One region of the Glaciecola sp. G7-5 genome, then DNA from elsewhere that is predicted to be linked to it. Evidence: predicted binding sites of a transcription regulator. Region 1 holds the regulator's gene; each other region holds the start of a gene.
The links. The regulator MetJ, encoded in region 1, represses methionine synthesis genes. The targets are predictions, from matches to a motif close to TAGACGTCTAGACGTCTA.

Region 2: metK (methionine adenosyltransferase) is a predicted target of MetJ. The motif match lies at 6,571-6,588, and genes of this name have one in related genera.
Region 3: AC0L6H_RS18485 (homoserine O-succinyltransferase) is a predicted target of MetJ. The motif match lies at 4,769-4,786, and genes of this name have one in related genera.

The regions. Positions count from the first base shown of each region.
Region 1 is NZ_CM147892.1:2,052,546-2,062,603, reverse strand. It holds gene AC0L6H_RS08950 (IS4 family transposase) at 1-1,334, shown strand, start outside; gene metF (methylenetetrahydrofolate reductase) at 1,510-2,394, opposite strand; gene metJ (met regulon transcriptional regulator MetJ) at 2,534-2,857, shown strand; gene AC0L6H_RS08935 (hypothetical protein) at 2,920-3,903, opposite strand; gene AC0L6H_RS08930 (right-handed parallel beta-helix repeat-containing protein) at 3,903-5,870, opposite strand; gene AC0L6H_RS08925 (transglycosylase SLT domain-containing protein) at 5,875-7,371, opposite strand; gene AC0L6H_RS08920 (hypothetical protein) at 7,383-7,811, opposite strand; gene AC0L6H_RS08915 (hypothetical protein) at 7,808-8,167, opposite strand; gene AC0L6H_RS08910 (hypothetical protein) at 8,164-10,058, opposite strand, start outside.
Region 2 is NZ_CM147892.1:4,666,853-4,676,910, reverse strand. It holds gene ruvX (Holliday junction resolvase RuvX) at 1-207, opposite strand, end outside; gene AC0L6H_RS20490 (YqgE/AlgH family protein) at 260-835, opposite strand; gene gshB (glutathione synthase) at 850-1,797, opposite strand; gene AC0L6H_RS20480 (16S rRNA (uracil(1498)-N(3))-methyltransferase) at 1,907-2,635, opposite strand; gene AC0L6H_RS20475 (mechanosensitive ion channel family protein) at 3,439-4,263, shown strand; gene AC0L6H_RS20470 (M48 family metallopeptidase) at 4,428-5,225, opposite strand; gene metK (methionine adenosyltransferase) at 5,291-6,442, opposite strand; gene tkt (transketolase) at 6,873-8,870, shown strand; gene epd (erythrose-4-phosphate dehydrogenase) at 8,880-9,896, shown strand; gene AC0L6H_RS20450 (phosphoglycerate kinase) at 9,974-10,058, shown strand, end outside.
Region 3 is NZ_CM147892.1:4,176,461-4,186,518, forward strand. It holds gene metH (methionine synthase) at 1-2,472, opposite strand, end outside; gene AC0L6H_RS18480 (homocysteine S-methyltransferase family protein) at 2,529-3,581, opposite strand; gene AC0L6H_RS18485 (homoserine O-succinyltransferase) at 3,708-4,634, opposite strand; gene AC0L6H_RS18490 (DUF2802 domain-containing protein) at 4,886-5,452, opposite strand; gene AC0L6H_RS18495 (polysaccharide lyase family 7 protein) at 5,647-6,738, opposite strand; gene AC0L6H_RS18500 (chemotaxis protein CheW) at 6,908-7,396, opposite strand; gene AC0L6H_RS18505 (chemotaxis protein CheW) at 7,486-8,328, opposite strand; gene AC0L6H_RS18510 (ParA family protein) at 8,321-9,124, opposite strand; gene AC0L6H_RS18515 (chemotaxis protein CheA) at 9,198-10,058, opposite strand, start outside.

The DNA of each region.
Region 1 (10,058 bases):
CTCAAGGCCTTGCCACAGTTTTCTCTGAAGAATGTCTTCACAACAAAATCAATGTATTTAATGCGCCACTCCCAACTGAATGGTTAGAACAAGCACTTTCACTAAGTGATAATGTTTCCATAAGACGACGAAAATTACCACCGCAACAGGTACTTCGTCTGGTTGTCGGTATGTCACTTTTACGCCAGGAATCGATCCAAGAGGTAGCGACTCGTTTAGCATTTAGTTCAAAGGGTCTTAATAATGACTTGTTGGCGGCACGAAGCTCATTGAGTAATGCAAGGCAGCGACTAGGGTTTCAACCCGTCAAAACGCTATTTGAATTAAGTGCACAGCACTGGAATAAGCAAACCCATGTGGAAGATAATTGGCAAGGTTTGCAAGTCTTATCGATTGATGGAACGACACTTCGCACCGAAGATACACCAGAACTAAGGGAGCACTTTGGCTCGGTACTCAATCAAAGTGATGCTAAGTCAGGTTATCCTGTCATGCAATTGACCTGTCTTATGAATGTGCGGAATCATTTGATACTAGATGCTCAAGCCTCCAAGTTTAATGAGCCGGAGTTGAGTCATGCCGCAAAGCTGGTATCAAAAGTGTCCGACAACAGCATATTACTTATGGATAAGCTCTATCACTCAGCAAAGCTGTTGATTGACATTGAGAACAATGGACAGCAGAGGTTCTGGGTAACTCCTATCAAAAAAAACCTTAAGTATACGGTTAAGCAAAAATATGCGTCCAATGATGCTTATGTTGAGCGTGACCTCAGCAGTGCAAGGAGAAAGGATAAGTCCCTGCCAAGGCACTGGGGTATGAGGCTTATCACCTTTAATATAGGTCGCGATAAAGAAGTAAAACTTGCCACGAATCTGCCTCATGAAGATTATTCAGCCAAAGATATTATTGAGTTATACAAAGAACGTTGGGAAATTGAGCTGGGTTATCGAGAAGTCAAAGTATCCATGCTTCAAAATGCATTGGTACTGCGAAGTAAGAAAAAAGACCTTGTTTATCAAGAACTATATGGCATGTTAATCGCCTATAATTTAGTGCGACATGAGATAGCGCTGACAGCAGTGGAGGTCGGTATAAGACCAACAAGGATAAGCTTTACAGCAGCCTTACGTATTGTTTTATATGATTATTATATGCTCGCTACAACAAATAGCCTACATACCATTCCCGCGAGAATGAAAGACCTAACGAATGTGTTAAAGGACTTTGTTCTACCAAGAGAAAAACGGCGAAGTAACCCCAGAGAGAAGAAGACCAATGTCATGCGGAGATACGCTACCAAGAAGTCGAAACACTTACAAAAAAATGCTTAAGCGAACAGTATTATGCGAAGGCAAGAATCTCTAAAATCACACGCAAAAACGCAGGCTTTTATTGGATTTACTAAGCTTTTGAGGAGATACTCGCCTTCGCGAGCATGACCATTGGCGTAAAACGCTTAAGCGAACGGCATTACAGTTCGCAAGAATAACTAGATAAACCTACGGCTTAATTTTTACGAAGGCCGAGCATATGACAAATCGCATAGCTGAGTTCACTTCTGTTTAAGGTGTAGAAATGGAAATGTTTGACACCCTCTTTAGCCAGTACTTTCACCATGTCCATGGCGATATTAGCACCAAGCAAATTACGCGTTGCTTGGTCATCTTTATCTAAGCCATCGTATAGTTTATGTAACCAACCTGGAACATGTACGTTGGTCATTCCCGCAAAACGTACCAAGGTTTGATAGTTTGTCACCGGCAATATCCCTGGCACAATATCCGCATCGATGCCAGCCGCAGCGGCGCGATCTCGAAAACGTAGAAAAACGCTTGTATCAAAAAAGAATTGAGTAATCGCCTCATTTGCACCGGCTTCTATTTTTCGCTTTAGGTTAAGAAGGTCAAATTGATCATTTGGTGCATCTGGATGTTTTTCTGGATAAGCAGCAACCGAAATATCAAAATCAGCCACATCTTTTAGAATACCAACTAAATCCGACGCATATAGTGCGGGCTTTTCCATGCCCTCAGGAAGGTCTCCACGAAGCGCTACGATACGTCTAACCCCCGTATCCCAATAATCCTTCGCAATTGCTCTTAACTCAGCTTCTGAGGCATCTACGCAAGTTAAATGGGGGGCTGTAGAAACACCGGTTTCTGTTTGTATCTTTTTAACAACAGAGTGAGTGCGGTCTCGTTCGCCACTGTTCGCGCCATAGGTAACCGACATGTACTTAGGCTTAAGTGGTGCAAGTCTTTCAACGGACTTCCACAAAGTGTCTTCCATCGCTTGGGTATTGGGTGGAAAAAATTCAAATGAGACATCGATGTCGCGTAATTCGCTTAAAGACTGATTGAGGGCATCGATACCCTGAGCGTAAGAAACCATGAAAAACCTTAAATAGACGTTTAGACGTCTAAATTACGAGTATATTGGATAGACGTCAAGCAATTTAGACGTCTAGATTGATATTTTCTCTAGAACAGTTAGAATTTTATTATAACTTAACCACATAACGACAAAAACAATGGCTAAATGGAACGGCGAATACATTCATCCCTATGCAGAGCATGGTAAAAAAAGCGAGCAAGTAAAAAAGGTCACTGTGTCGATACCTATCAAGGTCTTAAAAGTATTAACCGACGAGCGAACGCGTAGACAAGTCAGTAATTTGCGCCATGCAACTAACTCTGAATTACTATGTGAGGCATTTTTACATGCTTTTACAGGTCAACCGCTTCCCGATGATGTCGATTTGAAAAAAGACAATAATTATAGAATTCCACTAGAAGCTAGAAAAATTATGGAAGCGATGGGCATCGATGTCGCTGAAATCGAAGCCCAAGACTAATCTTTAGAGCAGCCTATATCCTATAAATATGGGCTGTCCCACCTTAGTTAAAAAAAGCCTCGTTAGTCTAATACAATGATAATTTTTGGCGTGGCAAAAAAGTTTTGCTTCGCCAGTGCTATCAATCTAGCACTATTTTGCGCAGTTAGCCTAACATTAGACGGTTGTTTGTTATCTACATTGGCTTTTAGTAATAATGGTTTGTCACCTACAATGGGGTGGTTCATCGCGTGCTCTATGCTGCGTGAAAACAACGAAAGCAGTTTGCCTGAAGCAATTAAGCTTTGTTTATCTTGTGTTGATGGATATATCAGCTTTCCGTCAGCCTGCTGCAGTTCGGGGGTCATTGAGGGTACAAAGCGATTGCCCCTTACGTCAATAATAATGCCTGTCGGTTGATCTTCGGTCTTGGCGTTGGCCAGTGCAGGACTAATAGTTAGTATACTGCTTTCTAGCTTACTAACGCGCTTATCTAACAACTCAAATTCTCTTATATTTTCCGTGACAACAGGGCTTTGCGCGGCATTCGCAGATGAAAACAAACCTAAAGATAACTCTCCTTGCCAAAAGTCATCCCATAATAGGCTTAGCGAGTTTGAGGAGGGAATCGTTTGGTCATAAACACTGGCACTTAACCTACCGCCAATAGACAAACGCATTATCACCTTGCAAGTGATATCATCTACCATGCTTCTTTCAATAATAGTCGCGCCTTTTACCGTACCTTCAACCGCCGATTTGACTGTATCGTATTGCGACGCCATTTTTGAAATACTGGTATCAACAGTCACGTTAACGCCTTTGGTAGCTTCAAGTAAGTTACGCTGTGCATCGGTTATCGCTGCTCTGCACGCAAGCAATTTGCCGACCTGTTCACGCTTATTTTCAGGCGCAACACCAAAACCTTCGGCACTCACAATACCTGAACTCCAATTAACCTTAGAGGAGACCGACAACCACTCATTGTATTCACCTAATGTTTGCGCACTGGCTACCGTGCTGGCGAATAAACAGAACAATATTCCACATGTTTTTTGTATATTCATTAGTATTTTACATTCCCTAAAATGGTGATGGCATCAGCTTCAGGTTGCCACTTATTATTGCGAGCATCAACTTGGTAGGTTGACGAATTTTGTATGTGAAACGGAAAATTATTTGTAAAAGTGGCGTTTTCTATCTTCAAACGCGCGTTATCAGCAACAACCACCGCGCTGGTATTACTGCCATTTATTAGGCAGTTTTCAACTTCAACATTTGCCATACCACTAATAGACAAGGCCGTATAATTACTGTTATTTATTTCGCAGTTTTGCACGCTTGGTTTACCTTTTATAACCTCGAGTCCAATACCTGCATTTTCGATGATAAAGCCATCTAACTCGATATGGCGAGTAGAATTAATTCGAATAAAGCTTTGGTCTTGTTGCTTGTTAGACATTGCCCTAAATACAACAGGTTCTAAACCATAAGTCTTGAGACTACCTTCGATTGCCAATATACCTGTTTGCGTAAATTCCAACACAACGCCCGGTTCAATAAAAAGAATGGCACCACTAGATACTAAAGTATTGCTATCAACTAAGTATGGGCTGTAAAGCTTAGTTAACCTCGAATCTTTATCAATAGTAAGTGGTAACTTCGAGCGACTGATAACGGCCGCTTGCTTGAGCACATTAGATGGCATAAAACGTTCGTTTATGCTCGTTTCATCACTTGAATTGTGTGCCTTATCTGTGGCAATCACCGCATATTGATATGTTTGAAATGGTCGATGTTCTTTACTAAAACTGACGTGGGGCTCATTCGTTTGTACCAATAGAACCCTCTCATTATTAATAATTTCATAAACTGAATACTTTAGTTCTTCTTCTATTTCTTGCCATTTAAGTGTGAGTTTGTCGGCAGCTAGATTTGCGTCAATACCTGTAACTGCAAGCGGGGCGGTGTTGTCGATATTTAGTAAGCCTAAATGACTAATTTTACGTGCCCGCTTGCCAGTCTGATCAAGCACAAAAGCGGTCAACAGCAACTTATCACCATTCCATTTTGAATTGATGGGTATATCGACAAAATAGGTACCTGGGTCACTTTGTTTAGCGTCAAATAGCTCCGTAATACCCTCAATAGAAACACTCACTGACATGTTTGCAGGCGCTTTCACACCTACTTTTAGAATATCTCCATACTTTAGCGTCTTATTCGCAGCGTCATGAATAACGCTTTCAATAACTAATTTATTGGCAGCAAATGCGCCCTTCGGTTGCACAATTGCATTGGCAACTTGGCGACCAATTTTATCAGATACCGCAAATAAATTTTCTTGGCCAACATGCATAGCAGTTACCGCTAAACTGTATAGCATGCTAAAGGGATCAGCCGAAAAACCGCCTTCTAAAGAACGCTCACTAAATACTTCAGACCAAAGTACGCGGCCGCTTTTACTTACTAAACTCATCTCTACTTCAAAGTAAATCTGTGCAGCAACACCCACATAGGTAACATCTGAGCTCAATACCTTGCCCAAAAGTATTGCATCGGTATCTAAAATGCTGGCAAGAGTGGCAGCATCAGAAGGGGTAAACTGCTTTTGTTGATCCAACATAGCGATACGTTGATCAACTTCTTGAGGACGCACAAAAATATAGTTCGTACTAGATAGGTGACTAAAAACTGATTGACGCAGCATGAGCATGATATCGTCACTCACCTCCTCTTTTGAACTAAACGGCATGAGTGCAAGGCGCTGAGGAAAGCTATCGTCGTCGTTTTCATCAAGTTTATAATCTTTAAAATCAAGCGTTGGCGAAGATTCGCTAACTAAGCTTTGTGCAAGATCAAGCTCAGTACTTATTGTTTTCTCTTCACCCATCGTTTTACTACTTTGAGAGTTTGCTATTGGCCCTTGCTCAGTATCATTGCTTGCCGGCGTTGAGCCACAGCCCTTTAAAAGTAAAAGAGTGAACAATATGACAGCATAGCTAAGTTTCGCTGAAGGTTGGATTTGGGCCATTTTATTACTCATCCAGATGTTTATATTTTTGACTATTTGAAATGACTTTGTCCAAATAGCGTTTCGTTTCAAGCGCAGGTAAATTTTCCTGCAAAAAAGCATAATACTCGTTTGCTTCCATCTTATTGATGAGTGGAATTGCACCTCGTATGCTTTTTTCACCACTAACTGTAAGCGCGAGATTGCCAACCCCCGTGTTGTAACTTGCGATCATGGAGTAGAGCTTGTTTTGTGTATCGTCAATCCCTCGTAAGTAGCGACTTTGTAATAAATCTATATAAGCGGTGCCCAGTTTCAGGTTATTCTCGATATCATATAAATAGTCTGGCGACAGAACTTTGCGCTCACCGTAGATATGTCGATAGGCATCAACACCAGCAGTTTGCGGAACCAGTTGCATCAAACCAAAGGCCGGAATATGCGACGTGGCCATAGGATTAAAACTTGATTCAGCTTCAATAATGGCTAATATCAATGACACATTCACATCAAAACGACTCGACATTTCATTAATCGTCTGCATCTGTTGATCTATCAAGGTTTTTTGATAGCCATTCACAAAAGGGATTTTTATCTTCCAACCTGACGAAGTTTCACTGAGCGCTAATCCAGCTTCAACTAAATCGGGAGCATCATTGGTCAGTATAGCTTGTGCTGAACTTTCGTCGTTTGTTGCCTGTTCTCCTATTTGATTAATAGCTGTGACAGTGTTTTTACTATCGCGCGACTTTAAGCGCGTAAGCAATTGCTCAACATCGAGTTTAGGCGTATCGGGACTTAATGAAGCCAATATATTGTAGTTATTCTTGCTCGATAATAGTGTCAATTGAGAGATTTTGCTGTCTGGTTTGGCGCTTTCATCTTGCGGCCTGACTCTAGCGACCTCTCGGTTTGCCTCTTTTTTTAGCTTGTCATTTTTACTTTCAGCGCTTTCTATCGACTGAGTTTCTTGATAAAGCAATGGCTCAATTTGTAGCACTTCCTTTTCAATAGCATGCTTAAATACATCGAGCGACTCTAGTGTATTAGCTTCATCCTTTGAGACACTGTCGACAAATTGAGCAAGTCTAGTTAAGCTTTCTTGTGGGTTATCAGATGCGCTGACTTCTAGCTCATAAAAGCCTTGCTCAAAATCATAAACTAGCCTTTCTTGGTAGTCATTACTATAAGCAACCCAAACGCTACCTGTTGGCACAACAACATCGGTCGGCCAATGTACTTCTATCTTTGCGCTTTGTTTCGTGTAGGCTAATTGGATTGCTTTGTGAACGGCATCGTAGCGCGCTTCTAATTGCGCGTCAGTTTGAAGAAATTGGTTTTCAAGGCTCGCTTCAATATCATCAAACTCTGCGTCGAGTTCATCTACGAAATCATCGTTTTGCTGGAAAGTAGCAATAGCTGAACTTTGCGTATAGTCAGTATCAACTGCAATTAACTTTCCAGAGGCGAGAAATAAGCTACAAAAGGTGAAGCTTAAACAAGCAAAGGCGCATTTACTCATAAGCTTAGCCTTTAAGATTTGTCGTTGTGCTTCAACAAAATATCGCTGAGTGTGATTTTGTCTTTACATTGAGAAGCGCTGTTATCTATACAAATCGCCATTTTCACTTCAGCTAAAATAGCGTCGCCTTCTTTACTCACACTCGTGTCAAGCTCAAAAGCACCTTGCAAAATACCTTTTGCGCGCGTCGCAACAATGTCACTACTGACCTCGAAGTCTTCCATAGTTGTGCCACTCGTCAAACGCAAGCCTTTGATTTGTTCTATCAAATTACGTTGAGCGTCAACTTTCGCCGCTCGTTTGGCCATCATCTGAGCTTGTTGTTCTAACGGGACTTTAGTTAAGTCAGCAGCACCAAAACCACTGGCGACGATCAAGCCGTCTTGTGCAAAACTTGTCGCGCTCCACAATATACAAAGTACTAAACTCAAGCGTTTCATTTTGTGTCCTTTTGCAATTCCTGAATAAGCATATTGACCAAATCAATACGCACTCCCTCTTCGATTGAACTCACCAGTTCATTTATAACATCTACTTTAAATGCACTGTCTAACAAGTATTTCTTTGACTTTAATAGCTGTTTTCTGCAAGCCATGGGTGCATATTCTATTGCGTCTTTAAAACTAGAATGGAGCATGATTATCCTGCCCTTATCAAACACACATTTTTCGTAGTTCGCTTTAATTTCTTGTAACTCATCGCTTTGTAAGGAATTAGAGCTTTTATTGTCTTGAGCCAACAGAGGCTGAGTTATCACCACTAAAAGCGATAAACAAAAAAGGGATAATTTCATCATTGTGCTACCTCCGCCAGAGTAATCTCTGCGCCTAAAGAAAGCGCGCTCTCTAGGTCGCTTGCGTCTATCGCTTTCACTTTATAGCAATACGACCTTCCATCACTAAGGTCGGTATCTGTGTAACTACTAGCTTCACTCGCCTTCACTTTTACCAGTGCTCTGACTCGCGCACAGCTACTGCCACGATGTACTTCGTATTGAACAATATCTTCTTTTGAATTTTGCGCCCAATTAACAACGACGCTCACATTAGGGCTGGACGAATCAAGCTCAGCACTAACTCCCATAGGAATACCGGGAAGTGCTTTGGTTTGTGCAACGACCACGTCGCTATGTGGCCCTTCAACATTATAGCTATTGAAACTCGCTATTTTATACTGGTATTGCGTACCATCGCTTAATTTTGAAAAAAAGCTACCTTCATCAGTAAACGTCGTTTGATTCGTGTTTAGTGTTTCTAACTTATCGAGTTTGCCATTGGCATCTACTTTATAGAGATGATATCCAGCCACGTCGGGATCATTTATCATGTCCCACGTCAGGACCACACTTTTGACACCACCACTTTGTGCACGTAAAGAAGGTGGCATAGGTAGCGCCTTGGTTTTTGCACTGACAATATTAGATTTCCCGAGTATTACGGGATTTAAGCCCTTGGTTTGAGCCGTTAGTTGATACTCATATACGGTTTCATCGAGCAAGCCATTTGCGTCGCTGTAGCTTTGAACGGAGCTTTCTACGGTTGTCACGGGCCTAAAGTCTGCATCTACGGTACGCCGTTCAAGCGTCATTTCAACATTTGGGTTGCTGGTGTCCCAAGTAAGTTGTACTTGTCGCAACATACCGTCTTTCGATACTTGCAAGTTAGTCTGGTTTGGATTGTTAATATTGTTTACTAGGTAGTCCGCTGAGCTCAAATTATCGCTGTCTGTTAAGCTAATTTTGTATTCTGGACTGATATATGGATATATCTCATTGTCGCTAAACGCTTTCACGTTTGCTTCTAATTTTACCAATTCAGAAAAGTCGCTCTCAAAAGGCCACTTTCGTTCAATAATAATATATTGTAAATCGCTTTCATCAAGCAAAGACCAAGTTAATTCAATATCATCAGGGTTTACGCTAACATCAACATCGGCAACAGTCTTTGGTGGTTGCTTACTTGCTGCAATAACGGTATTGCCTATATATCCTGTCGCATCAAATATATTCTTACTGGCAATGGCATATTCATATTCAAGCCCATCCGCTATACTCTCTCCGCTCTGTTGTGCAGGGGGAATCTTGTCAAACTTCATATCGGTGTAGCTACTTACGCTAGGGTCATCAATTACTGCAATAGATACTAGCTCACTGCTTTGTTGTGACAAAGATCGCCGAAACAGCACATATTTAGCAATGCTACTGTCTTCTACTGGGTCCCAAGTTAAGACTATTTTTCCAGCAAGCCCACTTTGGGCGCTTAAGTTTTTGGGTGCCTCTATCCCTTTTGTCGTAGTCATTATCGTGTTTGACTCAGCGAGTTTGACACCTGACAACCACGCTTCAATCTTAATAAAATACTGTTGCTCATCCACAAGCTCTTGTTCGTCAACGTAACGGTTATCGGCATATTCCGATAGCTCCACTAATAATTCTAATGAGCTTTCGCTGCTACCGCGGTAAACTTTAATGCTTGCTGGTACGCTGGCATTTACCCACGAAAACGCTATTTTCCGAAGGCCGTTATCTTGTTCAAGTTGCAAGACTAATGGCACCGTCACATCAACTTCAGTTACTGAGCTTGGCTTACTTTTTAGGCCGTCGTTATCTGAGATAGTCGCTCTGTAGCTTTGCTTTGCGCCAGCTAAGAGCTCTGTATCAATATAGGAAGTTTGCTCTGCAGGTATCT
Region 2 (10,058 bases), 2.6 Mb from region 1:
TAATCCAACGAGCAAGGCGTCGGGCTGCCACTGAGTAATTAGCTTAGCTAAATTGTCCCAATTAGGAATGCCATCTTGGGCTCTAATCGCAGGTAGTGGCGACGCGGTGCTTGTGATAGCTTGCCCAATCGCCAGCCCAATGCTTTTCATGCCAAAATCAAAGGCAATAACACTGCGAATGTTTGCTTTTTCATCAAAACTATTCATCGACTTTTCGCTATGAGGGCAGGTAAGTACACAGCTTTTAACATGCTAATGATCATGCATGGCCTGCTTCTTGGGTTAATTGCCAAACGTCTACACCAAGTTTATTGACGGCGGCTTGCCATTTCTTGTGAATGGGTGTTTCAAACAAAATCTCATTGTCTGCTTCAATGGTTAACCACGCGTTATCTTGGATTTCTTGTTCGAGTTGCCCTGCACCCCAACCGGCATAACCTAAGGCAACGAGGGACTTTTCAGGGCCATTTTCTTTACCTAATGCGCTCAAAATGTCTTTTGAGGTAGTAAGCATAATATCTGAGCTAACGTTTACCGATGAGTTATAAGCGCCTTGGGTCGAATGAACGATAAAGCCCCGGTCGGGATGAACTGGGCCGCCGCAAACCACTAGCTTTTCGTACGCATCCTCGCTCATTTCTGCACTGGCATCGGTCATGTTAATCAACTCCTTAAACGTAAGAGTTGATGGTTGATTAATCACAATGCCCATTGCACCTTCGCTATTATGCTCAATAATATAAGTTACCGACCGCGAAAAGTATTGGTCAGTCAATATTGGCATAGCAATCAAAAAATGATTCTGCAAACTATGAATGGTTTTAATTTGTGACATGGCGCAAAGCCTCCTTAGCTCAACCGCTTTTCAATTGCATCAAACAGCTTAGCGCAAATGTTAATATCAAATGCAGCCTCAATTTCTCTCACACATGTGGGGCTGGTAATATTAATCTCGGTTACCTTGTTGCCAATCATATCGAGCCCAACGAATAAAATACCTCTGCCAGGCATATCATTTGCGATAGCTTGGGCCACCAGCATGTTTTCGTCATTTACGTTTTGTGGTTCACCGGTGCCGCCAGCGGCTAAATTTCCGCGAGTTTCATTGCCGGTGGGCAGACGAGCCAAGCAATATGGGATCACTTCACCGTCAACCAATAAGATGCGTTTATCACCTTGTTTAATTTCAGGCATGTAGGCCTGCACCATGGCATGTACAGTTTCGTTAGACGTAATGATTTCGCTAATAACACCTAAATTAACACCGTCGCTCTTAACTCTGAAAATACTAGTGCCACCCATACCATCGAGAGGTTTTACAATAATATCTTGATGCTTTTCGTGAAATGCTTTTATACGCGCCTTACTACTGGTAACTAAGGTCGGCGGAATAAAATCCGGGTACAGTGACGTAAATAATTTCTCGTTAAAATCGCGTAAGGCTTGGGGATCATTTACGACTAGCGTACCTGCGCTCTTGGCCAGTGAAAAAATATGCGTAGCGTATATAAATTGGCTATCTACCGGTGGGTCTTTACGCATCAGTAATACAGACAATTCGCTCAAGCAAATATCGTCTTGAGCTAAAACTTGGTAGAAATTTGCAGGATTTTCTTCAACGCTAATTTTCGTGACCTTGGCACGAGGTTGACCATTGTCGATGTATAGATCACCTATTTGCATATAAAAAATGTCATAGCCTCGTTTTTGCGCTTCTAACATCATAGCGAACGTCGTATCTTTTTTTATATTAATGGATTCAATTGGGTCCATTACAATGCCAAGTTTAATGCTCATGTTTACTCGTTATAGTTTGTTTACTGCATTTAAGGTAAATGTGTGGGTTTTTGCCATAAAAGCAAGGTAGGCAAGTTAGTTTATTACAACAACATCCTGCCAATTTCTATTAAATATCACCGTATTTTGCTTGCAATATCGCTAAACTTGCAATCGCCGCTGTTTCGGTTCTTAAGATCCTGCTTCCTATATTCACTGGTGTATAGCCAGTTTCAGTCGCAGTATACACTTCTTGCTCGCTGAGTCCGCCTTCAGGACCGATTACTATCCTAAAACCCTTTTGCGGTTTTGTTAGCATTGATAAATAGGTCTTAGCTCCTGGCGCTAATATAATTTTGTCAAGCTCACTTGTTTGCCCGAGCCATTGGTGCATAGTTACGGCTTCATGTAGTTTAGGTATTACGTTGCGTTGACTTTGTTCGCAAGCAGCAATAATGAGTTTCTGCCATGAAAGATGTTTTTTCTCCCAGCGCGACGGATCGAGTTTTACATTACAATTTTCTGTAATGATAGGAGTAATCTCACTGACACCAAGTTCGACCGCTTTTTGCAAGGCGATATCCATTCGCTCACCCTTTGATACCCCTTGACCTAGATGCAAGTGCAGTGGAGATTCTGGTGATATACTGATTTGAGCGTTAATCAACACGCTGGCCTTACGTTTTTGTATATCGACTATCTCACTTGGATATTCACTTCCATTACCATTAAATAGGACGATCGGCGTACCCACACGCAAGCGCAATACATTCGACATATAATGGGCGAGCTCGCTTGGAACTTCAATCTGCTGGTCGACGATCAACAAGTCATCGATATAAAATCTTGGAATGCGCATAAACTAATTAATTGATTGCTAATAATTCCAGAGTATAGAGCAAATTGTTGTAAAGGTAATGGCCTAGATAGCAATTTACATGGCAATTAATCGATGGCCGTATTTTTATGTATATTGTTGAACAAGAGGGGCTCTGCTTAAAAGTGTGTAGCAACCTTATGATGTTTCAGGTCTTTAGCGTCTCTTAGCGCTGAGGACTTGTTTTTGCCTAGCGCCATCTTTGATAATTGATTTTTAGAAGAACGTCTCCTAGCGTGTGGGGTATTTTCGCCTTTTGACTCTGTTAGGCAGAAAACAAACAGCCCAAGCATAGCAAGTATGATAAGTGTGGCAAATAATAAAACAAGACTGGTATCCATAGAAAATTATCCTTCTGACTACCCTCAATTAAGGTCCAATGAGAGATTATTACCTTTATTTATTTTGGCAAATTGAACGCGCGATTACAAAAATTTTTACACAAAATTTAAACTTTAGTCAAACCAGTCACTTACGCAACAGATATGTCTTTACAATTTTTAAAATATTTATCGTTGGTCCTGACAAGCTAAAAATTTAGATAAATAACAGTTTAATAAGAAGAATATACGCAAAATAGTAATTTTGTAGTTAGTAATTACGCACTTTTAACAATAAATTAGTTTAATTTTTTGAGTTTACTTGGTATTTTAGCGCTCAATATATTTGATATTTGTGAGAAAATGAAAATGTATTATAAAAATGGAATGAGGCGATTAATTTATGGTCGTTTTATCCAACAATAAAACACCTCAATATATAAAATAGACAAAGGAAATATGTCCATGTTTGGATTTACTGCTGATGATGCTACTAAATACTTAGACGAATATCTTATCCCATTTGGTATCAATGTCGCTATGGCGATTTTGATATACGTAGTGGGTAAAATAGTCGTAAAAATTCTGGTTAACCTTTTTGGTAAAGTAATGGCCAGATCAAAACACGATGCCATGTTGGTTGATTTCTTAAAATCAATTATCAACGCATTATTAATGGTTTTCGTTATTATCGCCGCGCTTGGACAATTAGGTGTCGATACGACTTCACTTGCTGCTATTCTAGCTGCTGCTGGTTTGGCAATTGGTTTGTCTTTGCAAGGTTCGTTGTCAAACTTTGCTGCAGGCGTAATGTTGCTTGTTTTCCGTCCTTTCAAGGCGGGCGACTTTGTTGAAGCTGGTGGCGCTGCAGGCGTCGTAAAAAGCATCGGTATTTTTACCTCTTTAATGACCACGGGTGACAACAAAGAAATTATCATTCCTAACGGTGCAATCTATGGTGGCAACATTGTTAACTATAGTGCTAAAGAAACACGTCGTGTAGACATGGTATTTGGCATTGGCTACGATGATGATCTGAAAAAAGCTAAAACGATTCTTGAAGAAATGATTGCTGCAGATCCACGCGTACTTGCCGATCCTAAACCTATGGTTGCGGTTTCTGAACTTGGTGACAGTAGCGTAAACTTTGTGGTTCGTCCTTGGGCTGCGTCTAGCGATTTTTGGGGTTTGAAATTTGATTTTACAGAAGCGGTGAAACTTCGTTTTGACGCTGAAGGAATTTCTATTCCATATCCGCAAATGGATGTGCATGTGCATAAGAACGACTAAGTAAACATAAGCGAGACTTAAGTCTCGTTAGTTGATTTACTTTTTAACAAAAACCCCGCTTATGGTCCATAAACGGGGTTTTTTTATCGAAACTTTCCGAGAAAACCCATTGATCGACGCGAAGCGGCGTCAATGGGTAGTTCACATTACTTTGAGATAGCAGCTTAGCTGCAAGATGCTTTGTTTTTCACTGCAGCGTAAAGTACTTGGGCATTTGGCAATTGTTTTGTTAGGTTTTCAATACGGGTGCTTGGCGCAGGGTGGGTAGACATAAATTCAGGTTGTGAACTCTCGCCGCTTTGTGCCGCCATGTTTTTCCACAACTCCACCGCTTCACTTGGTTTGAAGCCTGCTTTAGCCATGAGGGTTAAGCCAATTTCATCAGCTTCACTTTCGTGCACACGGCTATATTTTAAGGCACCAAACTGAAGACCAACACCTAACGCTTGCATAATCGCAGGTGTTTGCGCTACTTCATTCGCGGCAAGTATCTGGCCTGCTGCTTGTTGACCAATGCCAATAAGCGCGTCATTCGACATGCGTTCGTTACCGTGCTTAGCAATAACATGGCCAATTTCGTGGCCAACAACGGCAGCGACTTGATGTTCGTTTGTGGCAACTTTTAACAGGCCTGTATATACACCAATTTTACCACCAGGAAGCGCGAAGGCATTCACTTGGTCATCGTCAAACACCACGACTTCCCACTCACCTTCATACACACTTGCGTCAACATGTACTAAGAGCTTTTGCGCTATGCACTGGACCAGCCTATTCTCCACAGGCGTTTGAGAAATCTTAATATCAGACTTCATGCCGGCAAAGGCTTGTTGACCCATTGCCGAAAGTTCACTATCTGGAAATAGCAAAACTTGCGTACGTCCTGTAGGTGAGGTAGCGCATGCGTTTACTAATACAGCTGCAGCAAGCAGTGTCATACACTTTTTGACTACACGGTTCATAAATACTCCTTAATTGATCTAATCACAACAATAGTATTTAACTATTGTGACATGCTAAGTGGGTATTATAAACCTGCATCGCTTTTAAGGGTATTGGCTTTATCAGTTGCTTCCCAAGGAAATTGGTCTCGGCCAAAGTGCCCATATGCAGCGGTAGCTTTATATATAGGCTGCTCAAGGTCTAGCATTTTGATCAGGCCGTAAGGGGTGAGATCAAAATGTGTTTTCACTAATTCTACCAATACGCTTTCGCTCACTTTCCCGGTGCCAAAGGTTTCGATGCTAATTGAGGTAGGCTCAGCAACGCCAATCGCGTAGGATATTTGAATTTCGCAGCGTTTCGCTAAGCCTGCAGCAACAATGTTTTTCGCAACGTAGCGGCCTGCATAAGCGGCGCTTCTATCCACTTTTGATGGATCTTTGCCAGAAAACGCACCACCACCGTGGCGAGCCATGCCGCCGTATGTATCAACAATGATCTTTCGCCCCGTTAATCCACAGTCACCCATTGGGCCGCCAATAACGAAGCGACCTGTTGGGTTAATATGAAATTTGGTTTTACTAGTTAACCATTGGGCAGGCAAAGTGGGTAGGATAATTTCTTCCATAACCGCTTCACGCAGAGTCTGCGTTGAAACGCTGTCGCAATGTTGAGTTGATAGTACGACTGCATCGATACCAACAGGGACGTTATCTTCGTAGATAAAGGTGATTTGACTTTTGGCGTCAGGTCGCAACCAGTCCAAGGTCCCATTTTTACGTAATTTAGCTTGTTGTTGTACAAGGCGGTGAGCGTAGGTAATCGGCGCCGGCATCAATACGTCAGTTTCGTCACTTGCATAGCCGAACATTAGGCCTTGGTCACCAGCACCTTGTGCTTCAGGACTTTCGCGGTCAACGCCCTGATTTATGTCGGCAGATTGTTTGCCTATTGCGTTCAAAACGGCGCATGATTCACCGTCAAAGCCCATATCTGAATGAACATAACCAATGTCTTTAACGGTTTGACGGGTCAATTCTTCAATATCCACCCAAGCATTCGTGTTTATTTCGCCGCCAACTAATACCATGCCTGTTTTTACAAAGGTCTCGCAAGCGACTCTAGCTTTCGGATCTTTGGTCAAAATAGCATCTAAAACGGCATCAGAGATTTGATCTGCAATTTTGTCTGGGTGGCCTTCAGAAACTGATTCAGAAGTAAATACGTGTGTTGTCATGCTTGTTCCTAAAATAAGTCGATTTTTGTGCTGAATTAATGAAACAGCACTTTTATATACGGTTTAATTCATATTATTTATGAATTTTATGGGCGCTAGTATAACGCGTTTTATATTATTTGCCAGTATTTACGTCTAGACGTCTAAAAGTCTATTCGTGTTTATATGGCTTCTGTTACGTGTCAAAGCACCATTTGGTTTTTATTCATTGGCAATACATCGTAAGTAGTAGATAAAAGACCATAAAAACCAGATTTAATTATTGAACAAGTAGGGTTAGTGGGTAACAATAGCGGTCCAAAAAAATTTAACCTTTATACTTAGTAGATTTGTCGTAGTGAACTCCTTATTTGCGTATTACACCCACAATAAGAAAACGCGCGAAATAGTCTGCAATATAAGTTCTCATTTTTGCTACTAAGGAGCAGTTATGCCTTCTCGTCGCCACCTCGCTAACGCGGTTCGTGCACTCAGTATGGATGCAGTACAACAAGCTAAATCAGGACATCCTGGTGCCCCTATGGGAATGGCTGATATTGCCCAAGTGCTTTGGTGTGATTATTTGTCACACAACCCCAAAAACCCGAACTGGGCAAACCGAGACCGTTTTATATTGTCAAATGGCCACGGTTCAATGCTGCTTTATTCTCTTTTACACCTAAGCGGTTACGAATTACCCATCGAAGAGCTGAAAAACTTCCGTCAATTACATTCAAAAACCCCAGGGCATCCAGAATACGGATATGCCCCGGGAGTAGAAACCACAACCGGTCCTCTTGGCCAAGGCATTACTAATGCTGTGGGCATGGCACTTGCAGAAAAAGTATTAGCTGCGCAGTTTAACCGTGAAGACTTCAATATTGTTGACCACTTTACCTATGCATTTTTAGGTGATGGCTGTTTGATGGAAGGTATTTCACATGAAGCATGCTCTTTAGCGGGCACCTTAGGTCTTAATAAGTTAATCGCTTTTTGGGATGACAACGGTATATCAATCGACGGCGAAGTTGAAGGCTGGTTTACTGATGACACCCCTAAGCGTTTTGAAGCTTACGGTTGGCATGTTATTACTGATGTTAATGGTCATGAGCCAAACGATATTTCAGCGGCAATTGCAAAAGCACAAAAAGAGACTGGCAAACCTACCCTTATTTGCTGCAAAACTACCATTGGTTTTGGTTCGCCAAACAAAGAAGGTACTGAAGGCTGTCATGGCGCACCACTTGGTGACGACGAGATTGCCTTGGTACGTGAAAATATTAGCTGGCCTTACCCTGCTTTTGAAGTGCCTAATGACGTTTATGAAGGTTGGGATGCTAAGAAAAAAGGTGAAAGTGCTGAGCAAGCATGGCAAGACAAGTTCAACCAATATCAGCAAGCCTTTCCTGAGCTAGCGGCTGAATTTGTTCGTCGTAAAAACGGTACGCTTCCTGATATTTGGAACAAGACTTGTGACAAGTATATAACTGCTTTACAACAAAATCCGCAAGCGCTTGCGACTCGTAAAGCCTCACAAAATACCTTAAATGCTTACGCGCCTGTTTTACCTGAATTACTTGGTGGTTCTGCCGACCTTGCTGGTTCAAACTTAACCATTCACAACAGCAGCAAAGGCATTAGTGCAAATGATGCCAGCGGTAATTACATTTATTATGGCGTACGTGAATTTGGTATGTCTGCGATGATGAATGGTCTAAGTCTATACGGTGGTTTTAAACCTTACGGCGCAACCTTCTTAATGTTTATGGAATACGCGCGCAACGCTGTCCGTATGGCGGCGCTAATGAAACTGCCGGCTATTTTTGTGTACACGCACGATTCAATTGGTTTGGGCGAAGACGGCCCTACCCACCAGCCTGTTGAACAGTTAGTTGCCTTGCGTTCTACGCCAAACTTAGATACGTGGCGCCCCTGTGATCAAGTCGAATCTGCTATAGCGTGGAAAGCGGCTATTGAAAGAAACACTGGCCCAACCGCTCTTGTTTTTACCCGTCAAGGATTACCACAGCAAGCACGTAATCAACAGCAATTGATAGACGTGGAGCGCGGTGCATACGTGCTTGTTGATTCAGAACAAGAGGCTGAAATCATTCTAATTGCAACTGGATCTGAAGTACAATTAGCCACTCAAGCGGCTGAAGAGTTGACAGGTCAAGGCAAGGCAGTGCGCGTAGTGTCAATGCCTTGTACCACCTTATTCGACCGTCAATCAAAGCAATACCGTGATTCGGTTCTACCTCCTACTTGCACTAAGCGCGTAGCAATTGAGGCTTTGGCGAAAGACACTTGGTATAAGTATGTTGGTCTAGATGGCGCCGTTATTGGCATGGATAGTTTTGGTGAGTCGGCACCTGCTGATGAATTGTTCAAACATTTTGGCATTACTACCCAAGCCGTTGTTGACGCCTCGCTAGCGCTTACAAAATAGGATAGGACATTGCTCAAATTAGCCATTAATGGCTTTGGAAGAATAGGGCGCAACATTGTTCGCGCCCTCTTCGAAAATGGGTACGGTGAACATATACAGGTGGTGGCAATTAACGAAATTGCTGAACCAAAAGCGATGGCTCACCTATTAAAATATGACACTGCTCACGGGCGCTTTGCATACCAAGTGCAAGTAGATGAAAATTGCCTAATGGTTGACGGGCAAAAAATTAACTTGTTACATCACGCTAATATCAGTGATATTGATTGGCGTTCCTTGGACGTAGATATTGTCCTTGAGTGTACAGGCGTTTACAGTGAAAAATCGGACGCGTTAGCACATATTGCGGTTGGTGCGAAAAAAGTACTCTTTTCTCAACCCGCAAGTCAGGACGTTGACGCCACAATCATTTACGGTGTAAACCACGAAAGTTTGCAAGCCAAAGATAGCATCGTCTCGAATGGTTCATGCACGACTAATTGCATAGTCCCGGTCATTCAAGCACTGCATGCAGCCTTTGGGGTGCAAAGCGGAACTATTACGACCATTCATGCGTCGATGCACGACCAACAAGTCATTGATGCTTATCATCCAGATTTGCGTCGCACGCGGGCCGCAAGCCAGTCCATTATTCCTGTTGATACAAAACTTGCTGCGGGCATAGAACGTATTTTGCCTGAGTTTGCAGGCAAATTTGAAGCCATTGCTGTGCGCGTACCAACGATCAATGTAACGGCAATGGATTTAAGCGTGACTTTGCGTGATGATGTAACAAAAGCGCAGGTAAACCAAACACTTAAAGAAGCGGGCCGCTTTTTCCCCGCATATATTATCGATTACACTGAAGAACCTTTAGTATCGATAGACTTTAATCACAACCCGCATTCGTGCATTGTTGATGGTACGCAAACTCGCGTTAGCCATAAAACCTTAGTCAAAACGCTTGTGTGGTGTGACAATGAGTGGGGGTTTGCAAACAGAATGTTGGACACCGCTTTGTATATGCACAAAGTAGGCTACGAGTGAACGCTCAAATAAACCTGATATGTCGGTTTATTAGTGCACCTACATGAATTAAATTTAAAAGATAAAAGGAAGACCTTATGCCAATTCGTACCATGATTGAACTAGATATAAGCCAGCAAAGAGTCCTAATTCGACAGGATTTAAACGTTCCAATCGAAGACG
Region 3 (10,058 bases), 2.1 Mb from region 1:
TGATTCAGTTAACTTCATGCCAATGCTATTTTCAACATCCAGTAAGTCCCATATAACCTGCTTTTCGGTATGTTCTGGACAAGCGGCATATCCTGGCGCGGGTCGAATACCTTGGTATTTTTCAGCAATTAAGCCTTCGTTGTCTAGGGTTTCGTCCTTTGCATAAGCCCATAAACTAATACGGACTTGCTGGTGGAGATACTCAGCAAAAGCTTCTGCTAATCTATCAGCGATAGCTTTGACCATAATTGAATTATAGTCATCACCTTCTTGCTCGTAAGCTTTGGCTAATTCGTCTTCACCAATCCCAGCGGTGACGGCAAACGCACCGGTATAATCAACAATATTGCTCGGGCTGTCATCAATATACTTTGGCGCAATAAAGTCACTCAGACAATAATTAAAGCCTTTTGGTTTTTGTGTTTGTTGGCGCAAATGCTCAGCTGTGGCCAGCACTTTTCCAGCATTCTCTGGGTCATATATCTCGATGCTTTCATTAATACTATTGGCAGGAAAAATCCCCACTCGCCCTTTGGCAAGCAAGCTGTTATCAGCAGCTAGCTTGTCGAGTAAAGCGTTAGCTTCTGCGAAAATTGTTTTAGCTTGTTCACCAACCACTTCATCGTTGAGAATGCGTGGATATTTACCCGCCAAGGACCATGTTAGGAAAAATGGTGTCCAATCTATATATTCACGCAATGTTGAAATGTCGACCTCAACGGTTTTCACTCCCAAAAATGAGGGTTTAACGGGCGTATAATTCTGCCAGTCACAAGTAAAGCGATTCGCCCTTGCCTCAGCGAACGAAATAGCCTTGGTACGGGGTCGCTTTTTAGCATGTTGTTCACGCACTTTGACATAATCTGCTTCTACGCCTGCAACAAATTCAGCTTTCGAATGGGCAGAGATAAGTTTTTGCACCACCCCAACCGCACGACTTGCGTTAGGCACATAGACAACGGCATTGTCATAGTTTTGCTCTATTTTTACAGCCGTATGAGCTTTTGAAGTCGTCGCCCCACCTATCAATAAAGGCAAGTCCAACTTAAGACGTTGCATCTCTTTAGCAACATGCACCATTTCATCAAGCGAAGGTGTAATTAGGCCAGACAAGCCAATCACATCTGCTTTTTCATCAATTGCCGTTTGAATAATTTTCGCAGCAGGCACCATTACGCCCAAATCGACTACATCAAAATTATTACATTGCAGCACAACGCCCACAATATTCTTACCAATGTCGTGCACATCACCTTTTACAGTGGCCATAATAATTTTGCCGTTGGGTCGTGCATCGCCAGACTTTTCTTTCTCAATAAAGGGCTGTAAATAGGCCACCGCTTTTTTCATCACGCGCGCCGATTTAACCACTTGAGGTAAAAACATCTTGCCTTCACCAAATAAATCGCCAACCACATTCATGCCATCCATGAGCGGGCCTTCTATCACTTCTAGAGGTTTATTTGCCTCTTGTCGTGCTTGCTCTGTATCCGCTTCAATAAATTCAGTGATGCCTTTAATCAAGGCGTGCTCTAAACGCTTATTCGTGGGAAGCTCTCGCCATGCCAAGTCTTCTTTAGCAGCGACTTTTCCACCACCTTGGTACTTAGGTGCAAGCTCTAATAGTCTATCGGTGCCATCTGCGCGCCTGTTTAAAATAACGTCTTCAACTGCCTCACGTAGCTCCAATGGTATTTGATCGTACACTTCTAGCTGGCCAGCATTTACAATGCCCATATCCATTCCAGCGCGTATCGCGTAATACAAGAATACCGAGTGCATCGCTTCGCGCACTGGGTTATTTCCTCTGAATGAAAACGAAATATTAGATAAACCGCCAGAAACATGACAATGGGAAAGTTCGCTTCGAATGCGCCGCGTAGCTTCAATAAAATCTACAGCATAGTTGTCGTGCTCTTCGATTCCGGTGGCTACGGCAAAGATATTCGGGTCAAAAATAATGTCTTCAGGAGCAAAACCAACTTGTTCTACTAAAATATCGTAGCTACGTTTGCAAATTTCAAATTTTCGTTCACAGGTATCTGCTTGGCCGCTTTCGTCAAAGGCCATTACGACCGTAGCCGCGCCATAACGCTTAATTTTTTTTGCCTGTTCAATAAAAGGTGCTTCGCCCTCTTTTAAGCTGATTGAGTTAACAATGGCCTTGCCTTGAACACATTTTAGTCCCGCTTCAATTACCGACCATTTTGATGAATCAATCATAATTGGGACTCGCGAAATATCAGGCTCTGATGCGATTAAGTTCAAAAATCTAACCATAGCGGCTTGTGAATCAAGCATGGCTTCATCCATGTTGATATCAATGATTTGCGCACCATTTTCTACCTGCTGACGCGCAACATCTAAGGCCGCTTCAAAGTCTTCTGACATTATCAGCCTTTTAAATGCCGCTGAACCGGTCACGTTGGTGCGTTCACCTACGTTAATAAAACTTGAAAATTCTGCGCTCACGTTATTTCCTGTATTGCTATCGTAAAAGTATCGAGTGTAACTAACATGCCATAGGCTTAATGAGTAAACGGCTCAAGCCCAGATAAACGCATTTTTACTTCAACGTTTATTGGTGCACGTGGCGTTTTTTCGGCAACTGCTTGTGCAATTGCTTGAATGTGTTCAGGCGTGCTACCGCAGCAACCGCCCACAATATTGACTAAACCGCTTTGTGCCCACTCTTGTATATGCTCAGCCATATCTGGCGCACTTAAGTCATATTCACCAAATTCATTGGGTAGGCCAGCATTTGGATGCGCCGAGACTAAACATTCACTCACTCTTGAAAGTTCAGCCACATATTGACGCAGTAAGTCGGGCCCCAGTGCACAATTTAATCCAAATGAAATTGGCTTTATATGGCGCAGTGAATTATAAAAAGCTTCAGTGGTTTGGCCTGACAGAGTGCGACCCGATGCATCGGTAATCGTCCCCGAAATCATGACCGGTAAACTATAGCCAATTTCGTCAAAAACTTCTTCAACAGCGAAAGCTGCTGCTTTTGCATTAAGCGTATCAAAAATTGTCTCGAGCATAATAAAGTCCACCTTCCCTTTTATAAGTGCATGGGTGGCTTCTTTATAATTAATCACTAGCTCATCAAAACTCACATTGCGTGAAGCTGGGTCGTTCACATCTGGTGAAATTGAGGCTGTTCTGCTGGTTGGGCCAAGTACACCGGCAACAAAACGAGGTTTATCGGGCGTCTGCAAGCTCACTTCATCAGCCGCTTCGCGCGCCAAAGTGGCCGCGGCAATATTAATTTCAGCAACGTGATCTTGCATGTCGTAATCGGCCATAGAGATAGCGTTGGCATTAAAGGTATTGGTCTCTAGGATGTCAGCCCCATGTTGCAAATATGCCAAATGAATCTTCTTAATCATAGCCGGCTGCGTCAGCGACAACAAATCATTATTGCCTTTTAGGTCACTATGCCAATTTGCAAAAGCATCGCCTCGGTAATCTTCTTCTTCAAGTTCGAGCGCTTGTATCATCGTTCCCATAGCGCCATCAAGGACAAGTATCCGTTCTTTGGCGATACGCTTGAATAAATCGGTTTTATGCACGATTTCACTTTCTTGACTGCGCTTTTTAGCTTGTTCGCTACTCACTTTGTTTCCTACTATTTTACTATTCGTTTAAAAGATGCTCAGCATACGGTAAAGGTAAAAAACCAAACACATAAACCAAATTGACTACGCCTCATCCGACAATAAATTTAAATCATAAGGAGTGGTTTGGTACACGTAATAGTTTAACCAATTTGTAAGCAATAAGTTGCCGTGGGACTTCCAGCGCATTCTTATTTCTTTGTCAGGATCATCGTTTTGATAATAATTACGTGGCACTTGTGCCGGTATACCACCCGCTTGGTCGCGCTTAAACTCCTGGTCTAAAGTACTAGCATCGTATTCAGGATGACCTGTGACAAAAACCATGCGTTTGTCATTAGTAGCTGCAATATAAACACCTGCTTCGGGTGATTCAGCTAGTATTTCTAACTTTTCTATTTTTTTGTAGTCTTCACTTTTAATCTGGGCGACACGAGAATGCGGGGCCCAAAACTCAGGATCAAATCCGCGTACAAGCTCATTTTGTTCATTCAAAACTTTGTGACTAAATACACCTGAAAGTTTGTTTGGGAGTAAAATCTTGTCCGTATTAAAAAAGTGATACATTGCCGCATGCGCAGCCCAACATAAATAAAACGTAGACTGCACGTTTCGTTTCGCCCAGTCCATCAATTCACACATTTTCGGCCAATAGTTCACATCTTCGTAAGATAAATTACCTAAGGGCGCACCCGTTACAATTAGGCCATCGTACTTTTTATGCTTAATTTCACTGAATAAATGATAAAAAGCATTCATATGCGACAGCGGTGTGTTTTTAGGCGCAGTTTCGTCGATGCGAATCAAGTCGATATTAATTTGCAGTGGCGTGTTAGACAACAGACGCAATATTTGTAATTCAGTCTCTATTTTGTTGGGCATTAAATTTAAGATGCCAATTTGCATAGGACGAATATTTTGACTTGTTGCACGTGCATCATCCATAGCGAAGATGTTTTCACTCAGGAGTTCTTCAAGCGCAGGTAACTCAGCGGGCAATGTAATGGGCATAAAACCTCTAGTCTTCTTCGATAAATAGCGATGACATATATCGCGATACTGCCTATCTAAACTTCTATGATTGTTTAGCTTTGCAGTTGATCCTGTAAGCATATTGTGGCGATTAACATAGAAATGTCAACTAATTTACGTCTAGACGTCTAAACGTTTATTTACAAGCGAGCTTCAGAGGATTTTGTATAGCGTACACGAAGTTGCACTTTTGACTGATTAAAGCGTTACTATTTAAGAGATTGCAGGGACTAATCTGAGGTTTTTTCGGGTCTTTGTAAGGCAACTAATACTTCTACCTCGGCTCTTGGCAATTGGCTAGCTTCCATTATATCTTCAATACTTGCACCCTCTTTGACTAATTGGCTTGCGCGACTATAGCGTTTAAGCTCAGGGTCTTCTCGTTGCAATAATTCCGTTTTATTTTCAAGGCTTACAACTCGCTTTGCTAGCTCATTAATAGGCTCGATGATTTTAGCCATAGCATTTGAAATACTGGTTTTAGTGATAGCTTCAACATCACTTGCCATGGTGGTCTTTACTTTATCACTTGCTTGTAAGACCAAGGCACTAACAAGGGGAGATTCTGTATTTGCAGTGTCTTCGGTATCGCCTAATTGAATTGTTTCTGTATCACCAAGTAATTCGGTAATCGTGCTGGCTTGACGCTGGTTTAATTTATACAAATCATTGATCAGCTTAATGGATTGATTTAAGCGTGAATTGATTTTTCTTGCATATAAGGTGAGCGCAATAATCAGTATAAATAATAAGAGGGAAAAAATTAAGAGCGTATTCAGCGTAAAAAAGGCTGTCATGAAAATCCTAGTATGTTGCGCATCAAATTAGTTATAGCACCATATATAGCAAATTAAGATATAGCAAATCAAGATTCAGTAAACGCTATTTCTAATCACGTGTATTTCTAATAATTGCACTTACTAAAAACTAAGTGCTAAACCTGCATCTAGCACTTAGTTAAGTTAGCGGTCTTATCAACACTAAGTAAGATTTAGTTTTGAGTGCTGACTGCTTGTGTCTTTTCTCCATGATTAGCTTTGGGCTCTGTGCTTTCTCCTACAACTAGTCTAGAAAAACTCACACTAGCATAGTCACCATTGGCTTTATCTTCTGCCCAATTCCCTGTGCCTAAGCAACCTGCATACCAAAACCCTTCAGCGTCGCTTGTGCTGCATTGATTGTAGGCGCCGGCTTTAAAATAATTCCAATCCAAAGTATAACCATATGGGTGGTCATGTTTATCTAATTGACCATAAGCATTCACTGCGTTTGCTAAATTAATTTTGTACTCTATCGTTTCATGGCCTTCGGCCTCAAACGTTAAGTACATAACATCCTCATGTACATTCACCACGTAACTGAAATTTTCTCCTAACGCGATCCCGTTTTCGCCCGGTTCGGCTGGATTTTCCCAAGTATTGCCCCACACCGGATAAGCGATATCCATGCGCTTCGGATCGTCTTTAGGTAAATTGCGTTCGTAGGTCCAAAATACGGAGCCTTTTTCATGATCTGGCCATTTTTTATAATATATTTTTAATGGCTCGTTGCCCCATCCAAAACCTGATACTTTTTTATCCCACTTTGTCGCGTGAATTTGGCCAACGACAACTGCAAATGCAGGTGCTTTCTCAGGGTGTTTTGCGCGCAGCGCCACATGATCGACTTTAAGGGTGGCTTCCATTTTTCCACCTACTCGAGCAAATTTTCTATTAATAGGATTGCTCAGTACGGTAAAGTTATTCTTTGGTGACTGTGTTTTTACACGAGTCTTTGAGCCGCGCAACATATGGCGCAACTCGCTGCGTGTGTTGGTCGAATTTGCCGTTGTTAGTGCTTTATTAGGGGCCGTAAAAACCATGTTGCCTTGCTCATCTAAATAGAAAAAGTCAGGGTGTTCATAGTCTTGAATCTCTTTTACCGACACCGAATCGGGTTTTGAATCATCGTTATCATCGGTAGGTAGGGTAATATTCCATTCGCTAAGGTCGAATTTATCGGCGGGAACATCCTTCGCTTGGACGCCTATTGCAGCCGTTAACAATAAAACACTAGCGATGGCCTTAGTACTGGTAAATTGCATACATATCTCTTCACTATTTCGTTGCGGACTATTAAACATGTTAATAGATATGATGAACATAATAACAAAAGGTTCACAGGTATTACTGTACCAGTTACTAAGCTTTTGTTGCAACAAGAAGAAATATATTAAGGATTAGTGCCCTACTGCATAAGCACACTTGCGTGCATTACAACATTACATCATCCCATTCGTCATCACTGAGTAATTTGTTTAAATCAACTAATATTAGTAATTCGTCGCCGCGGTTGCTAACGCCCTGAATAAACTTAGCGCTTTCTTCGGTACCAACATTAGGTGCACTGTCAATTTCAGAAGAACGCAGATAAACCACCTCAGCAACACTGTCAACTAAAATACCAACCACATGTTCATCTGATTCGATAATGACAATACGGGAGTTGTCGGTAATTTCTGTTGGCGGTAAACCAAAGCGTGCGCGAGTGTCTATAACCGTCACTACATTGCCACGTAAATTTATGATACCGAGCACGTAATTAGGTGCACCCGGCACCGGCGCAATCTCAGTATGACGCAAAACCTCTTGTACTTGCATTACGTTAATACCGTAGGTTTCTTCATCTAATCGATATGTAACCCATTGAAGAACCTGATCGTTTGGATCTAGTGTTGTGGCTGTGGTTCTTTCTTCTGACATTCGCTTTGCTCCGCTATATCTCAATCAATGTAAACAAAAATGATCACACCTTTGTTTTTGTATTTTGAATGTAAAGTGTACTTGTTATCTTAGTTAAGCACTTCTTTTACCATGTGTGCGCCATCTATCAATGCGCACATTCTTTCTTTTAACAATCCAGCTAACCAAGTACGCACAGATGGATGTTCACGCCATTTGACATCATCTTTAACCAAATCCACTGTACTACTAATACTGTTGCAACAAAGTACGTAAGGGGACTTGCCCAATTGTACGGCAAATTTATATTCGCTCGCCTCGCCAACATAGTTAGACGTAGTTGGTGTCAGCCATGGTCCGGCATCAATGCAGGTAAACTTTTCTTTACCTTTAATAAAGATGCCCTTACACCAACTAGGCTGTTGCGCCATAGATGATATTTTTGTCAATTTGTGAATACCACCTAACTCAACTAAAGGAATGGCAATAGTCACATTCGCTATTTCACACAAAAGCACTTGAAAGCGATTGTCTAAACTTTCTTTTAACGCTATCGAAATGTCTCGCGTTTTGCTATTTGCGCTTGTCTCTATTGTATTAATGTCGGCATTTGCTTTATTAACTTTATCAATACTTACGCTTTTTTCGAGAAGCTCTTTCTGCGTATCGACTATTTCACAGCTAGGCTCAACAGCAGCCATGGTTAGGCTATGATTAGCCTTTACGATTAGACGCTCTGCTTGGCTAATTTTGCTTTGAATACTGTCGTCAAATAATGCAAAGTCGTTATCTTGATTTAAGTTTAATGCTGGCTGAATCTTAGGCCTTTGCGCACGACTCGTCTTAGTCTCTGGCGTAGAGACTTGCGTCGCTTCTGGTGAAATTAAATCTTCTAAATAGCAACGCAATGCTTTATTGGCTGGAAAATCTCTCACTTTGGCAGTATTAGTCATATTTAAGCAAGGCTCCGACTAATTTTTCATAGGCAAAGCTACCTTTCGCGTTTGGTGAAACGATGTTGATAGGTAGCCCTTGAGCACTTGCATCTCTAAATTTTGTATCAACAGGAATATAGCCTCGCCACAACTTGTCTGCGTATACCTTTCGCATCACAGCAAAAGACCGTAAACAGGCATTCACGCGGCGATCAAATAAGGTCGGTACAATTAAGCTAACGAGGTCAGGAGATAAGCTATTGCGCATTTGCGAAATAGTACTGAGCATTTTATTTAAACCATGCATTGCAAGGTGTTCAGTTTGCGTGGGAATCACTACTATGTCGGCAGCGACTAGCGCATTGACCATCAAAATCCCCAACACAGGTTGGCAGTCGATAATGACATAGTCGTATTTTTTACCTGCAGCTTTTATCCCTGCATGTGTTTTTAAATGCTCAACGACTTTCTTAACAATCAAACCTTTGCCTGCTTGGTTTGATAGCGCGCTGTCTAGTGTTGCTAAGGCCATGTGTGCAGGTAGTAAATCGATTTTCTTTATACCGCTATTTAGAACAGCATCACTCAATAACTCATTAAGCATGTGAGGATGTTGACTAAGGGCAAATAAGTCATAGATACTGAGTGCAAGTTGGTCGCTGTCAATTCCTAAGTAGTGTGTTAATGATGCATGAGGATCAAGGTCAATAAGCAATACATTGTATGACATAGCAGCAAGACTTCCCGCAATCGAAATTGCACTGGTTGTTTTACCTACACCACCTTTTTGGTTGACTACTGTCCAGACTTTCATGCAATGGGCTCTCTAGTACCAATGTGAATTGAACGAGTGCCGCCTAATAGGATTAGCAGCACGCTTAATGATATCAAGCGTAACGCTTGAGTAAGCTGGGAATGTCCAAAATAAGCGCAATACCACCATCTGAAGTAATTGTTGCTCCAGCCATTCCGGGAGTACCCTGCAGCAAAGCATCTAATGGCTTTATCACCACTTCTTCTTGGCCAATTAACGAATCCACCACAAAGCCCACTTGTTGTGTTCCAATTTGCACAACAACAACATGACCGCGAGTGCGATCTTCGCAAGGAAGATGCGGATTTAGCCAATCATTTAAGTAAAACAGGGGAATCGCTTTCGAACGTACGATCATTGTTAATTGATTATCAACAGTATTTGTTTTGCTTACATCCATATTGATAATTTCATTAACCGATCCCAACGGTAAAGCAAAAGTTTGCTGCCCCACCACAATCATTAAGGTAGGCAATATAGCAAGGGTTAAAGGGACTTTTATTTCTAAAGTAGTACCAGCACCTAATGCAGAATTAATGTTCACCGTACCATTTAATTGGTTTATTTTGGTTTTCACTACATCCATACCTACACCGCGACCTGAAATATCACTTATTTCAGTTTTCGTAGAAAAGCCCGGTGCAAATATTAAATTAAAGGCTTCAACATCAGACATGCGCGCAGCCGAGTCGGCATCTAGTACGCCGCGACTAATCGCGATTTCTTTTAATTTTTCTGCGTCCATGCCTTTACCGTCATCGGCAATGGTCAATAGAATATGATCACCCTCTTGGGATGCGGCTAGCTTCACTGTTCCCATCCGTGACTTGCCGTTTGCTTCACGTTCGTCAGGCATCTCAATACCATGGTCAACAGAGTTTCTGACCAAATGGACCAGTGGATCAGCAAGTGCTTCTACTAGGTTTTTATCTAA